One region of the Lactococcus sp. S64 genome, then DNA from elsewhere that is predicted to be linked to it. Evidence: predicted binding sites of a transcription regulator. Region 1 holds the regulator's gene; the other holds the start of a gene.

Evidence for each region. The regulator NrdR, encoded in region 1, represses ribonucleotide reductase genes. The targets are predictions, from matches to a motif close to ACACNATATATNGTGT.
Region 2: a site for NrdR is predicted at 1,801-1,816, ahead of IAE51_RS01440 (deoxynucleoside kinase). Genes of this name have one in related genera too.

The regions. Positions count from the first base shown of each region.
Region 1 covers NZ_JACVUQ010000002.1:93,686-100,282, reverse strand. Annotated here, with positions in the region: gene dnaB (replicative DNA helicase) at 1-453, shown strand, start outside; gene IAE51_RS02915 (Veg family protein) at 648-905, shown strand; gene IAE51_RS02910 (phosphotransferase family protein) at 974-1,747, shown strand; gene trmB (tRNA (guanosine(46)-N7)-methyltransferase TrmB) at 1,869-2,522, shown strand; gene nrdR (transcriptional regulator NrdR) at 2,641-3,087, shown strand; gene IAE51_RS02895 (replication initiation and membrane attachment family protein) at 3,187-4,362, shown strand; gene dnaI (primosomal protein DnaI) at 4,362-5,243, shown strand; gene IAE51_RS02885 (NADPH-dependent oxidoreductase) at 5,236-5,958, shown strand; gene IAE51_RS02880 (pentapeptide repeat-containing protein) at 5,955-6,581, shown strand.
Region 2 covers NZ_JACVUQ010000001.1:302,546-309,142, forward strand. Annotated here, with positions in the region: gene IAE51_RS01430 (nucleoside 2-deoxyribosyltransferase) at 1-437, opposite strand, end outside; gene IAE51_RS01435 (TIGR00730 family Rossman fold protein) at 421-975, opposite strand; gene IAE51_RS01440 (deoxynucleoside kinase) at 978-1,628, opposite strand; gene IAE51_RS01445 (MucBP domain-containing protein) at 2,225-3,949, opposite strand; gene IAE51_RS01450 (hypothetical protein) at 4,264-4,407, opposite strand; gene IAE51_RS01455 (oleate hydratase) at 5,103-6,597, shown strand, end outside.

The DNA.
Region 1 (6,597 bases):
AGAAAATTAGCCCAAGAAACAGGAAATCTTGGTTTGATTGTTATTGACTACTTACAATTGATTTCTGGAACTGGTCGAGAAAATCGTCAACAAGAAGTTTCTGAAATTTCTCGTCAGTTAAAAATTTTAGCTAAAGAATTAAAAGTTCCTGTTATTGCCCTTTCACAGCTCTCACGTGGAGTGGAACAACGTCAAGATAAACGACCAGTTTTGTCTGATATCCGTGAATCTGGGTCAATCGAGCAAGATGCCGATATTGTCGCATTTCTTTATCGAGATGACTATTATGAACGTGGAACTGGTGAAGATGAAGACGGTGAAGAGATTCTGGAAGATAATAAAGTTGAAGTTATTATTGAAAAAAACCGTTCAGGAAGCCGTGGAACAGTCGAATTACTCTTTATTAAAGAGCATAATAAATTCGCAAGTATTGATAACCGATATGGCGACTAGATTTTTTTGACTAATTCGTGTTATAATATGAGTAATTGTCTAATTCTCTTTATTAATAAAAATGAACGATAAAGAATACATTATAAAATTTGATTCTTTTAATCAAAAAAGAGAGATATAATCAAGGATAAAATTAGATTTATAAGGTAAGCGTTCGGAGAAATCCGACTTTTACGTCTTATTTGGAGGAAAAAATGGATAACCAAAATCAAGAAATAGGAAAAATCGTTGACATTCGTGAAAAAGTTCAAGCACACTTGGGTGAAACGATTGAAATTACTTCACAATTTGGTCGTAAACGCGAAAATCGTCATAAAGTGAACTTGATTGAAGCCTATGCAACACATTTCATTATTGAAAATATTCCGGCTCGTGGTCCTAAAACAACTGAGTCATATCAATATGCTGACATTTTGACTCAAACTATTTTAATTCACTATCCAAACGCATAAGTTTGAGGAATAAAGTAAATGGTTCAAATAATGATTAATAGATTTTTAAAGGAAAGGAGGAGATAAGGATGATGAAAGCCGATTGGGATATGACGCCTGTTAAAGGTGGCTCTGGCAATGCATTTTTTGGGAAAAGTGATCAGGAACGCGTTTTTATTAAAAAAAACGGCAGTCCATTTTTGCCGAGTATTTATCTTGAGGGAATCACGCCAAAAGTCTTATGGACAAAACGTACGGCTGAAGGCGATACCTTATCTGCTCAACCTTGGATTGACGGTCATACACTAAGTCCTGAGGATATGGAAGACCGCCAAATTAATCATATTTTAGCACATTTGCATGACTCAAAAAAATTGGTTGAATCTTATAAGAAGTTGGGAAGTCAAATTATTCTTCCTGAACAATTATTAGAGGATTGTGTCCAAAATACTGAGGCTTTACGAACAAATCATTTTTTGTCAGGAATCATTGAAGAAATGCGTCAACAAGTTCCCGAAATCAAAAATGAAGAGGTCGTAGTCGTTCATGGCGATGTCAATCATAAAAATTGGTTAGTGGATGATAATTCAGGAAAAATTTATTTAGTAGATTGGGATACCGTCTTTTTATCAGATTCAATGGTTGATATGGCACATGTTTTATCACATTATATTAAACCAAATAACTGGTCTTTGTGGTTGATGACATCTGGTGTTAGACCTCGTTCAGATATTATGGATAAAGTGGCTTGGTATGGAAAACTTTCTTTTCTTCGCCAAATCTCTGAATATCTTTCTAGAGGAAAAATGAAAGAAGTGAATCAAGAAATCTTGGGACTTCGTAAATTTTGTGAATTATTTTAGTAAAAATAGGCTAGGGTTTGGACCTTCCTATTTTTTGGCTTATAATTGAATAATAAAAATAAAGAAATAGAAGATCACTTTTGCTGATTTTCTATCAAAAATTAAAAAATTGAGGTAAAAATTGCGCGTCAGAAATCGTAAAGGGGCAGGCGAAATGCTTGCTGAAAACGCACATATCGTAGTTGAAAATCCAGCGGACTTTAAAGGACGTTGGTCAGAGCGTTTTGGAAATGATCATCCGATTCATATTGAAGTGGGTTGTGGAAAAGGAGCTTTCATCACAGGAATGGCAGCTCTTCATCCAGAAATAAATTACATTGCAATTGATATGCAATTATCAGTTTTATCTTATGCTTTAGATAAAGCAATTGAAGCAGATTTGCCAAACGTACAAATGATGCTTGTTGATGGAGCTGCTTTGAGTGAATATTTTGCTGATGGTGAAATTGACCAAGTCTATTTGAACTTTTCTGACCCTTGGCCAAAAGGACGTCATGAAAAACGTCGTTTGACTTATAAATCTTTTCTTGCAACTTATGAAAAGATTTTACGTCCTGAAGGTGAAATTCATTTCAAAACTGACAATCGTGGATTGTTTGAATATTCTTTAGTTTCTTTAGCTAACTATGGCATGGAACTTAAAAAAGTTTGGTTAGATTTACACCAAGACGAAGAATTTGCACCTCAAAATGTAATGACCGAGTATGAGCAAAAATTCTCACAGAAAGGTCAAGTAATTTATCGATTAGAAGCAAAATTTTTGCCTAAGAAGTAAATAAGTTGCTTTCTGTCATTAAAACTAATGAAAAAAATTACTGACAGAATAAGAAAGTCTAAACCAATTTTCTGTCAGTAAAATTAATAAGAATTTATTATCTATTAAGGAGAATAAAATGAGATGTCCAAAGTGTTCTTCTGAAGAATCAAAAGTTGTTGATTCAAGACAAGCCGAAGATGCTATTCGCCGTCGTCGTGTTTGTGAATCATGTGGTTTTCGCTTCACAACCTTTGAACGTATCGAAGAAATGCCCCTTTTAGTCATCAAAAAAGATGACAAACGTGAACCCTTTAATCGTGAAAAAATTGTTCGTGGTTTAGTTCGTTCAGCATACAAACGCCCAGTATCAAGTGAAGATATTGAAACAACAGTTGCAAATGTTGAAAGAAAAATTCGTCAACTAGACAGTAATGAAGTTGAATCAGATGTTATTGGTGAATTTGTGATGCAAGAATTAGCTGAATTGGATGATATCACCTATATCAGATTTGCCAGCGTCTATCGTTCATTCAAAGATGTCAGTGAATTAGAAGAGCTCCTTAAAAATATTACCAAAAAATAAATCCGTCAGTAAAAAGTGACTGAATAAGGAGCATTTTATCGGCAAATAAAAGAAAGATCAGCTCGCTGAACTTTCTGTCAGTAAAAAGTGAGGAAAAAAATGAGAGCGGGAGATTCATTTACAATGCTTAATCGAGGAAAGACCAGCTTTGACGCTGAGGCTTTTCGTCTGCTCTATTTACCAATCATTGGCACGGATGCCTTTGCGCTTTATCAGTTAATGCTAAGCTTCTCTACTGGAAGAATTTCTCACTTTTTGGAATATCTAAATCTCGGCCTCAATCCTTTTATTGAAGCATTAGATAAATTATCTGGCTTATCATTAGTTCGTGTTTATGATGATCATACCAGTCTTTATTTTGAAGTAAAAAGTCCGCTAAATTTTGAAAATTTCCTTGCAGATGATTTTTATAGACAACTTTTGATTTCAAGAATTGGTGAAAATCGAGTAGCTGCTTTAGCTAAAAGAATGGAACCAAAAGGAAAAGAAATTTCCAAGAAATTTCATGAAGTTTATAAAGTTAGTTTTGACTCACAAGCTCAACAAAACCCTTCAAATACAAATGAACGTTTTGATATGGGGGCCTTTAAAAGTATTATGGAACGTCAAGGCTATCATTTAAACAATGAAAATCAAGACTCCTTAACGCTCTATTCACTAGCAGAAAAATTTGAACTCAATTGGTACGAATTATTCAAGCAAGCAGAAAAAACAGCCAATGCTGATAAAACTTTGAACATGAATAATTTGATGAGAAGTCTTTCAGGAGCTAGCCAACCGCAACCAGCACTTTCAGCTTTTCCTAAAGCATTTGCCGATTTGATTGTCATCAGTAAATCTCATGAACCAGATGATTTCATCCGACAGATAAAAGCGCAAGCTGGAGGCTTTGTCAGTTCGGAAGAACATAAGCTTTTAACTAATTTAAGTCGCCAAAATTTGCCAGCAGAAGTCCAAAATATTTTGATTCACTATGTTTTAGTACAGCAAAAAAATGCGTCGTTAAATCCAAATTTTGTAAATGCATTAGCCAACGACTGGATGAGAAATGAAGTATTTACAGCTGAAACAGCGGTAAAACGAATTTTGGAACGAGAAGAATTAGCTGCTGCTAAAGCAAAAGCTGGAGCTGAAAAAAGACCAATGAAAATCAAAAAAGAAGCACCAAAATGGTCAAATCCAGATTATGAAAATAAGACAAGCCAAGAAGAACTTGCAAAACTTGAGAAAATAAGGCTTGACTCTCTCAAAAAACTGAAAGGAGAGCAAAATTAATGGAATCTATCGGAGACATCTTAGGAAAACGTCAAGACATCCGTGAAAATTTTGAAAAATTAGTCGCAGAAGTATTAAAAAATGCTGATGTGCAAGCTTTTATTGCCCAACATCAAATGACTTCTGACGAAATTCAACGCTCTTACTCCAAGTTTTATGAATACGTTCGTGAGCATGAAAAATTTGAAAAAGGTGAAAAACGGGCAGCTGATGGTTATGAACCTGTTTTAATCATGAATCACGGCTATGCTGATGTTTCATATCAAACGACAAATGAATTGGCGCAGCAACAAGCAGCTCAAAACCTTTTGCGACGTGTGAATATTATTGGACTTCCAAAAGATTTAAAACAAGTCACTTTGGCAGATATTGCCCTTGATGATGTTCAAAGAATCAAACCATACCAAGCCCTAGTTGATTTTATTACTAATTTTCCCAAGAAAAAAGGACTTTATCTTTATGGAGATTTTGGTGTTGGGAAATCTTTCATGCTTGCGGCAATGGCAAACGAATTAGCCAAAAAAGGAATTTCAACAACTTTACTTCATTATCCCACTTTCATTTCTGATTTAGATTTTGACAATGCCAAAGTCTGGGTCAATGAAATAAAAGCCAGCCAAGTTTTAGTTTTGGATGATATTGGGGCAGAGCAAAACAACGCTTGGGTTCGTGACAGTATTTTACAAGTCATTTTACAACATCGCATGCAAGAAAATCTCCCGACTTTCTTCACTTCAAATTTAAGAATGGAAGAATTAGAACAGCATTTAGCCGAAACCAAGCGAGCTGATGAAATTTGGCCAGCAAAACGTGTTATGGAACGCGTGAAATATTTGGCAGAAGAAATGCGATTAGAGGGGACGAATAGACGTCATGACTGAAACAAATGAAACGATTGATTTAATGATGAATCACACTTCGGTCAGAAATTTTACAGAAGAAGCAATTGAGCCTAAAGATTTGGAAAAAATCTTAAAAGCTGCTCAAATGGCATCAACATGGAAAAATTTCCAATCATATTCTGTGATTGTTGTAGAATCACAAGCTCAAAAAGATGCGATTTATGAATTTCAACCACAAAAATCAATCAAAAATTGTGCAGCATATTTAGTTTTTGTTGGCGATTTAAATCGTGCTCAAAAGGCAGTCGAATTGCATCAAGGCAATTTCCAACCGCAAGGAATTGAAAGCTTATTGATTACATCAGTTGATGCCGCAACAGCTGGACAAAATGCGCTTCTTGCAGCGGAATCTTTAGGCTACAACGGGGTGATGGTTGGCTTAATTCGGGACCAATCCTCAGAAATTTCTAAAGTCTTGAACTTGCCAGATTATACTTATCCTATTTTTGGCATTGCACTCGGTAAAGCCGCACGTTTGAACAAAGTAAAACCACGTCTTCCTTTGGAAGCAACAGCTTTTAAAGAAAAATATGTTGAGCAAACGTCTGAAACCATTGAAAAATATGACCAAGTTCAAGAAGAATATGCTGGAAATAGACGCTTAAACAAATGGTCTGAACGGATTGTTGACCAGTGGGGCCAACCAGAAATTTCAGCTTCAACAGAAAATTTAAAGGCGAAAAAATTACTGTGAAATTAAAGAAAATCTTAGAACCAAAACTTCCAGCCACCTATCAAGTAGCCACAAGTCAAGATTTTATTGATGGAGAAATTTATCAAGCAGAATTTATAGATAAAACTTTGACAATCAATCAAAGAACTATTTTTTCAGGTTGTTCTTTCAAAAACACAACCTTTGAATTTACTGACAATACGATCAGTGAATTTACAGATTGCCTTTTTGAAAAATGTGATTTTTCCAATTTAAACTTCAATAAAATTGGCATTTATCGCTCAATCTTTAAATCCTGCAAATTGCTAGGAACTGATTTTACTGAAAGTCACTTACAAGACCTTCAGTTTACAGAAAATCTAATGACTTATGCAAATTTTTCAGGTTCTACCTTAAAGTCAGTCCGCTTTTTAGAAAATGAAGCTAGAGAAACCTTCTTTACTGCCTGTAATTTTAAGAATGTGGAGCTTTTAAAAAATCAATTAGAAGCAGCAAATTTTTGGGAAACAGCACTTGCAGGAATTGATTTTTCTACGAATCAATTTGAACGCATGGAAGTTACACCTCAACTCGCTAAAAATATGAAGATAAGTCTTAGCCAAGCCCCATTTTTTACTAGCCTGTTTGGCATTGAAATTATCTAAAATGAACCTCGAAACC
Region 2 (6,597 bases), on a different contig from region 1:
AAATCGTAGTTTCTAATTTGATTTATCTCAGTAAAGAAAGCTCGGTTGCGTTCCGTAAGCATAATATTAGTAGGGACAGTTTCTTCAAAGCGAATCAAATACGTTGGTTTCTCTTGAGCAATTGCATAGCCCAATTCCCACGCAGTTCCAGAATCTGTATCTTCATCATCAAAATCCACAATTGCAATAATAATATCTGCGGCTTCTACTTCTTTTACATCATTTTCCATCGTTATTTTTGCCCACTCGGGTGTGAAATCTTCTATTTCTTCTGTTAGTTCTTCGGGGCGTTGACAACGCATTGGACTAAATATTGATGATACTGTCTTATTATCTAGGAGCGCTTTTTCAAGTTGTTCCACTTTTTGTATCTGTTTTTCACTAAAAAAAGGTCCTGCTAAATAGACTTTTACAGGTTTATTAAATAATTTGTTCATATTCTTGATCTCCAATTAATTGCATTGCTTCCTCAGTTGTATCTACTAGGTACATTTCTTCAACCACCTCTAAGCTTAACATTTCTTCTTCAATTTGATGCTGCACCATTTCAAATAAGGGTTTATAAAAATTGATTCCAATAAAAATTACGGGTCTGATTAACGTCTTACCGATTGACATTTCTGTTAATAACTGAAATGCCTCTTCCATTGTTCCAAATCCGCCTGGGAGAATAACAAAAGCATCACCAAAATCGATTAATTTATGTTTACGTTCATCCATAGTTTTAGCTAAATGTAACTCGGTTGCATTTTGTCTAGGAGGTTCTAAAGGTAGTATTCCATCGGGATATACCGCAATTACTTTACCATGATTTTTTAAAACAGCGTCAGATACCACACCCATACAGCCTTCCATAGAGCCTCCATAAACCAAAGTATGTCCAGATTTGGTTAGTAGCTCACCTAAACGTTGACTTTTAATCCGATGGATAGGATTTTTCCCATCTCGTGCTGATAAAAATACTGTAACATTCATTTTTACTTGTCCTTTCCAATTTCTTTTAATTTATCGTTGATTTTATTTAAAACAATCTTACGCGCTGATTCTTCTTCTACAAAGTCAAATTTATCACCATCAATTTGTATTTTAGGGCAAATATCAAAATTATCAAACCAATCTTCATACCTTCTATTAAGTTCTTGATAATAGTCAAACAAACTTGGGTCATATTCTAACTGTTCAAATTCTCTACCCCTTTTTTGGATGCGTTCCAACATTTTTTCAAAGGAGACACTGATATGAATGAGTAAATCTGGTTTTTTCTTAAAAGTTAATATATTGATTTCTTGCATCATATTTTCTAATAATGAATCATAAACTTCAACCTCTGTTTCTGTTGCCCTTCCCAGGTCAGCATTAAGGTGAAAAAGTAAACTATCTTCATAAATCGATCGATCAAGAACATTATTATTGTTTGATAATGCTTGTTTTATTGAATCAAATCTCTTATTTAAAAAATATATTTGAAGTAAAAAAGCATATTTTTGAGGATCTTTATAGAAAAGAGGTAAAACTTTATTGTCATCTACGCTTTCATAGAAAGCCTCCGTACCTAATTCTTTGGCCAACATTTCTGTAAGGGAACTTTTTCCAGCCCCAATTGTACCTGCTAAGACTAACACTGACATTATGTCCTTCCTATTCTAATAAATCTATTAATATAGACTATAAGAGTTAATATATACTGCTTATTTTCTTTATTGAAAATAAGACGATTTTGTATGTTACCACGTGAAACAAACGTCAATAAAACACAAGTTACTACATGTTGTGTTTTGCGACGCTTTTTATTATAGCACAACACAACATATAGTAGCGTGTTTAAACTGCAAAAATGTCAAACTTTTTTTACATTTGTTTGTGTATAGCTTTTACTAAGCGATTTATTTAATAAAAAAATGTGATATTTCTATTTTATTTAACATAAATTTACAAATAAAAAGTCGACTCTTGGTAGTCAACTTTTTTATTTTCATAATACTATTTATGTAAATTGTTTATTTTAGAAAAATTGTAGCGATTCTCTGTTTAAGTTTTTAAGCGTTTCAAAAACAAATTAACACTTGCTAGGTATTCCTTAACGCTAAAAATTCCACGACCTAACTTCTGACCATTAAACGAGTACCATTCGTCATCTTCTTAACCACACTCATTTGAATTGCTAAAGTGACCACGTCTTTTTGATAAATAAAAAGAAGCTATGACCCATAACTTCTTCTTGGTATTATTTATTTACTTTCTTAATGTGGAAAACCGATAAAACTGCTCCCAAAGCTATAAGAATTGCTCCTAAGATGATACTCATCGTCATCAGTCTTTCATTTTCCCCTGTTGCAGGTAAACTATGGTGTTCTGAAGATGTTGTTCCTTCTTTATTGCCTTTAGAACCTCGTTTATTATCTGGTTTTGTTTTAGGGATCACTGGATTTAATTTATTTTTAGTATATACGTAGTTTACAGTTTGAATTTGATCCGTGAATTGACCAGTTATATTACCTTGAACTTCTTTGAAGGTATATCCTTCAATATTTTTTTGTTCTGTATTATAGGTCTCACCAATGTTACCCATTTTCACAGTATCATCTGTAATTTTATTCCCGTCTGCATCTACATATTTAGTAATAACATCTCCACCTTTTACAGGTTGGGCATCTTTTACAGTAATTGTAGCTACAGCTGAGTAAGAACCTTGATTTTCGGAAGTTAAATAGAAGTTGGGCACAAGCCTTTTATACGTGACTTTATAAATTCCTTCTTTTGTTGTATCTACTTGCCCTTCAACACTAATATCTGAAAAAGGAACCACATTTCCATAATAATCTGTGGCACTGCTAAAGTTATCTTCTGGCTTCCATTCATCACCAACTGTGATTTCTGAGTCATGCACAATAACTACTGATTGATCTTTAATTTGTTTATAAACATAAGTAACCATTTGGGCTTTATCTGACAGAATCCCTTTCCCATTAGATGGGAGATTGTTTTCATCTAATGTATATCCTGGTATTTCTAACTTATAAGCCTCTGTTGTTGCATCATAGGAATCACCAATATTGCCATTAATAGTTTGGGCAGGAACATTGGGAATTGCTTTCCCATCTTCATCTACATAATTTACCGTCACATCACCACCAGCAACCACCTCTTTTTTATAAATATATGAGACAGTTTGATCATCATCGCTAAACTGCCCTGATGCATTATTAGGCATTACTGTAAGTTTATAACCCGGTATTGTTCTTGCAGAAGTATTGTATTTATCCCCTAAAACTCCATAAAAAACTTCAGGCTCAGATAAATCAGCTCCCGATTCATCTTTATAAGTAGCTGTAACCATACGGTAACTATCAAAATAAATAGTGCTCTGAAGTCTATCGTCTTCAAAAAATTGAGCTAAATCATTTGGACCAGAATGGGTATTGTTCCACTTAACTACAGCCGAATTTTTTATTTCTACACGTTCTGAAGCATTCATTTTAGAAAAGGTAACTATAATACCTTTTAAGCTTGTAATATCAGCAGGAGGCATGCTATTAAATGTAGTTTTATCAATAGTATATTCAATACTATAAGTTGTTCCAGAAGGTACAATAACTTCAGGTAAAGCTTTTATGCTTATGGCATCAGAAAATAATACTTTTTCAGAAAAGTTGGAACTACTCCCTGAATTTTGTGAAATAATTTTTGAAAACTCAATAGGAGCTGTACTGTCTTTTTGAATATTTATTGTTGGGCTAAAAAATTCATTTTTACCATTAATAACAAACCATCTTCCAGTAACACCTCCCAGATTTCGCACCATATTATTACTTTCAGAATTGACTTTTGGAATACTAGTAAGTGTCGTTTCATTTATTGGAACGTCTTTTGTATCTGCAATAATCGGCATCATACTTGTTGAAATAATTATACCTGTCGATATCAATCCAAAAATTTTTATTTTTCTCATTTTACATCCCTCACCTTATATTCAAAATTCAACATAGAAAAATTCTTATGTTACAAAAATATACGAAAACACCAACTCTATTTTTAAAAAAATACAGAAAAAGCATCTAAAATACAATACTTTTTTTAAAAAACACTTATATTATTTTATCATAAAATTACGGTAGTTTTTTTACATTATCGCAACAAACATAAATAGAGGGAACGATTCAATCTCCGAATTATCAGTGACAAGGCGATAACCTTGAATATAAAGTTCTTTAAGTTGCCTTTTTTCAGCTAAATATATTTGTAAACCATTTTCTTTTTTTTATATCAAATAAAGAGAGTTGCTGAGATATCATTCTTCTTTGTTTTTTTATTAAGGCACCAAGCTATAACATCAAATACTTCTGCATCATCCCAAAGTTTCTTTATATATTCATCTGGGTAATCAATATCTACCTTTAGTACTGGCATATTCTCTTTCTCTCTTTCTTTTATATACTTATTTTAGAACTATTTGGATATTAATACACCGTCTTTTTAGGCAAAAAAGACTGCCCAAATGGGCAATCTTTTTAAATGTTCATATCATTCATTTTCTTAACTACACCGCTTTGAATCGCTAATGTGACCACATCGATTTCTTGAAAGAACCCATCACGGAGATAGACCATATTTCAGTAGGGACATCTTCATCGCGACTCAATAACAGTTTTCTTTTGAACTTATTACTCGGGAAACATGTCAAAATAATATACTATTTTATAATTTTTTAGTACCATGAAGAAGCAAAATGTGATTACAAACACAAAAATACCTGGAAGCATATTATATCTTATGAGTAAATTAATTGAGTTACTTCCAAGTCCAATGTTTCCACGAATACTATAAGCTGTGAAGAGCCCTGCAACCAAATAAATTGCATGTCGAATTTTCTTCTTGCCATAATAAACCTTTCCATGATTTCTCTTAACTTTGTGTCTAGTTTATTATAACCTTTCCAAAAATATAACTCATTTTGTGTCTAATTATTTGCCTTTAGTACAATAGACAAATTTGTTGATTTGTCTAATAGTTTTGAAAGGGTTTTCTTTACAAAAAATAATGAAAAGTCTATAATCAAGTTAAGAAGGACATTTATTTAGTGTCTATACAAAGGAGGCCCATTTGTGTATTACAGTAACGGAAATTATGAAGCATTTGCAAAACCTAAAAAACCAAAAAATGTAGAAAATAAATCAGCTTATATTGTTGGTTCAGGTCTTGCTGGATTAGCATCGGCAATTTTTTTAATTAGAGATGGTCAAATGCCCGGAGAAAATATTCATATTTTTGAAGAACTCTCTTTAGCTGGTGGTAGTATGGATGGAATATATAATGAATCACATGGTTACATCATCCGTGGTGGTCGTGAAATGGAAGCCCATTTTGAAACCCTTTGGGATTTATTCCGTTCAATTCCAACTCTTGAAAATCCAGAAATTTCAGTATTAGATGAGTTTTATTGGTTAAATAAAGAAGATCCAAGTTATTCTAAAACACGTGTAATTGAAAAATGCGGAAAACAATTAGAAAATGACGGAGAATTAAAGTTATCTCGTAAAGCTATTGATGAAATATTAAAACTAGTCTTAACATCAGAAAGTCAATTAGATGATGTTAAAATCAATGAAGTCTTTTCTGATGAATTTTTTGAATCTAACTTTTGGTTATACTGGTCTACAATGTTTGCTTTTGAACCATGGGCAAGTGCGATGGAAATGCGCCGTTACTTACTACGTTTTGTACAGCATGTAGGCACACTAAAAGATATGTCAGCGTTAAAATTTACTAAATTTAATCAATATGAATCTTTAGTAAAACCAATGATCCATTACTTAGAAGGGCATAATGTACATTTCCAATATGATACAGTTGTCGATAATATTATAGTGAACCGTTCGGACAGTCAAAAAATCGCCACAGAAATTCAGCTTACTGAATCTGGTCAAACAAAAGTGTTACCTTTGGCAATAGATGATTTGGTCATTGTAACTAATGGTTCAATTACTGAAAGTACAACGTATGGAGATACCGAACATCCTGCACCTCAAGAACATGAAGTAGGACAAAGTTGGCAATTATGGGAAAATATAGCCAAACAAGATAAATCTTTTGGTCGTCCTTGGAAATTTTATCGTAATATTCCCGATGCAAATTGGGTAAATTCAACAACTTTAACATTCTCAGATGATCAAGTCATTCCATTTTTAGAATCTATTACAGGTAAAGAGCCGCATAGTGGTTCTCTAGTAACAAGTGGTCCTATAACAATTCGTGACTCTAATTGGTTATTAGGGATTTCCATTAGTCGTCAGCCTCACTTTGAGCAACAAAAAGACAATGAATTAATTGTTTGGTTGTACGGTCTATTTTCAGATTTACCCGGAAATTATATTCCTAAAAAAATTACTGACTGTACTGGTCGTGAAATATGCGAAGAATTCTTATATCACATTGGGGTTCCTAAAAATAAAATTTCAGAAATTGCAGCAACAGTGAAAGCTGTTCCTACAAACATGCCTTATATTACTTCTTACTTTATGCCTAGAGCAGCTGGAGATCGTCCAAAAGTGGTACCGGATGGTTCAGCTAATCTAGCATTCGTTGGAAACTTTGCTGAAA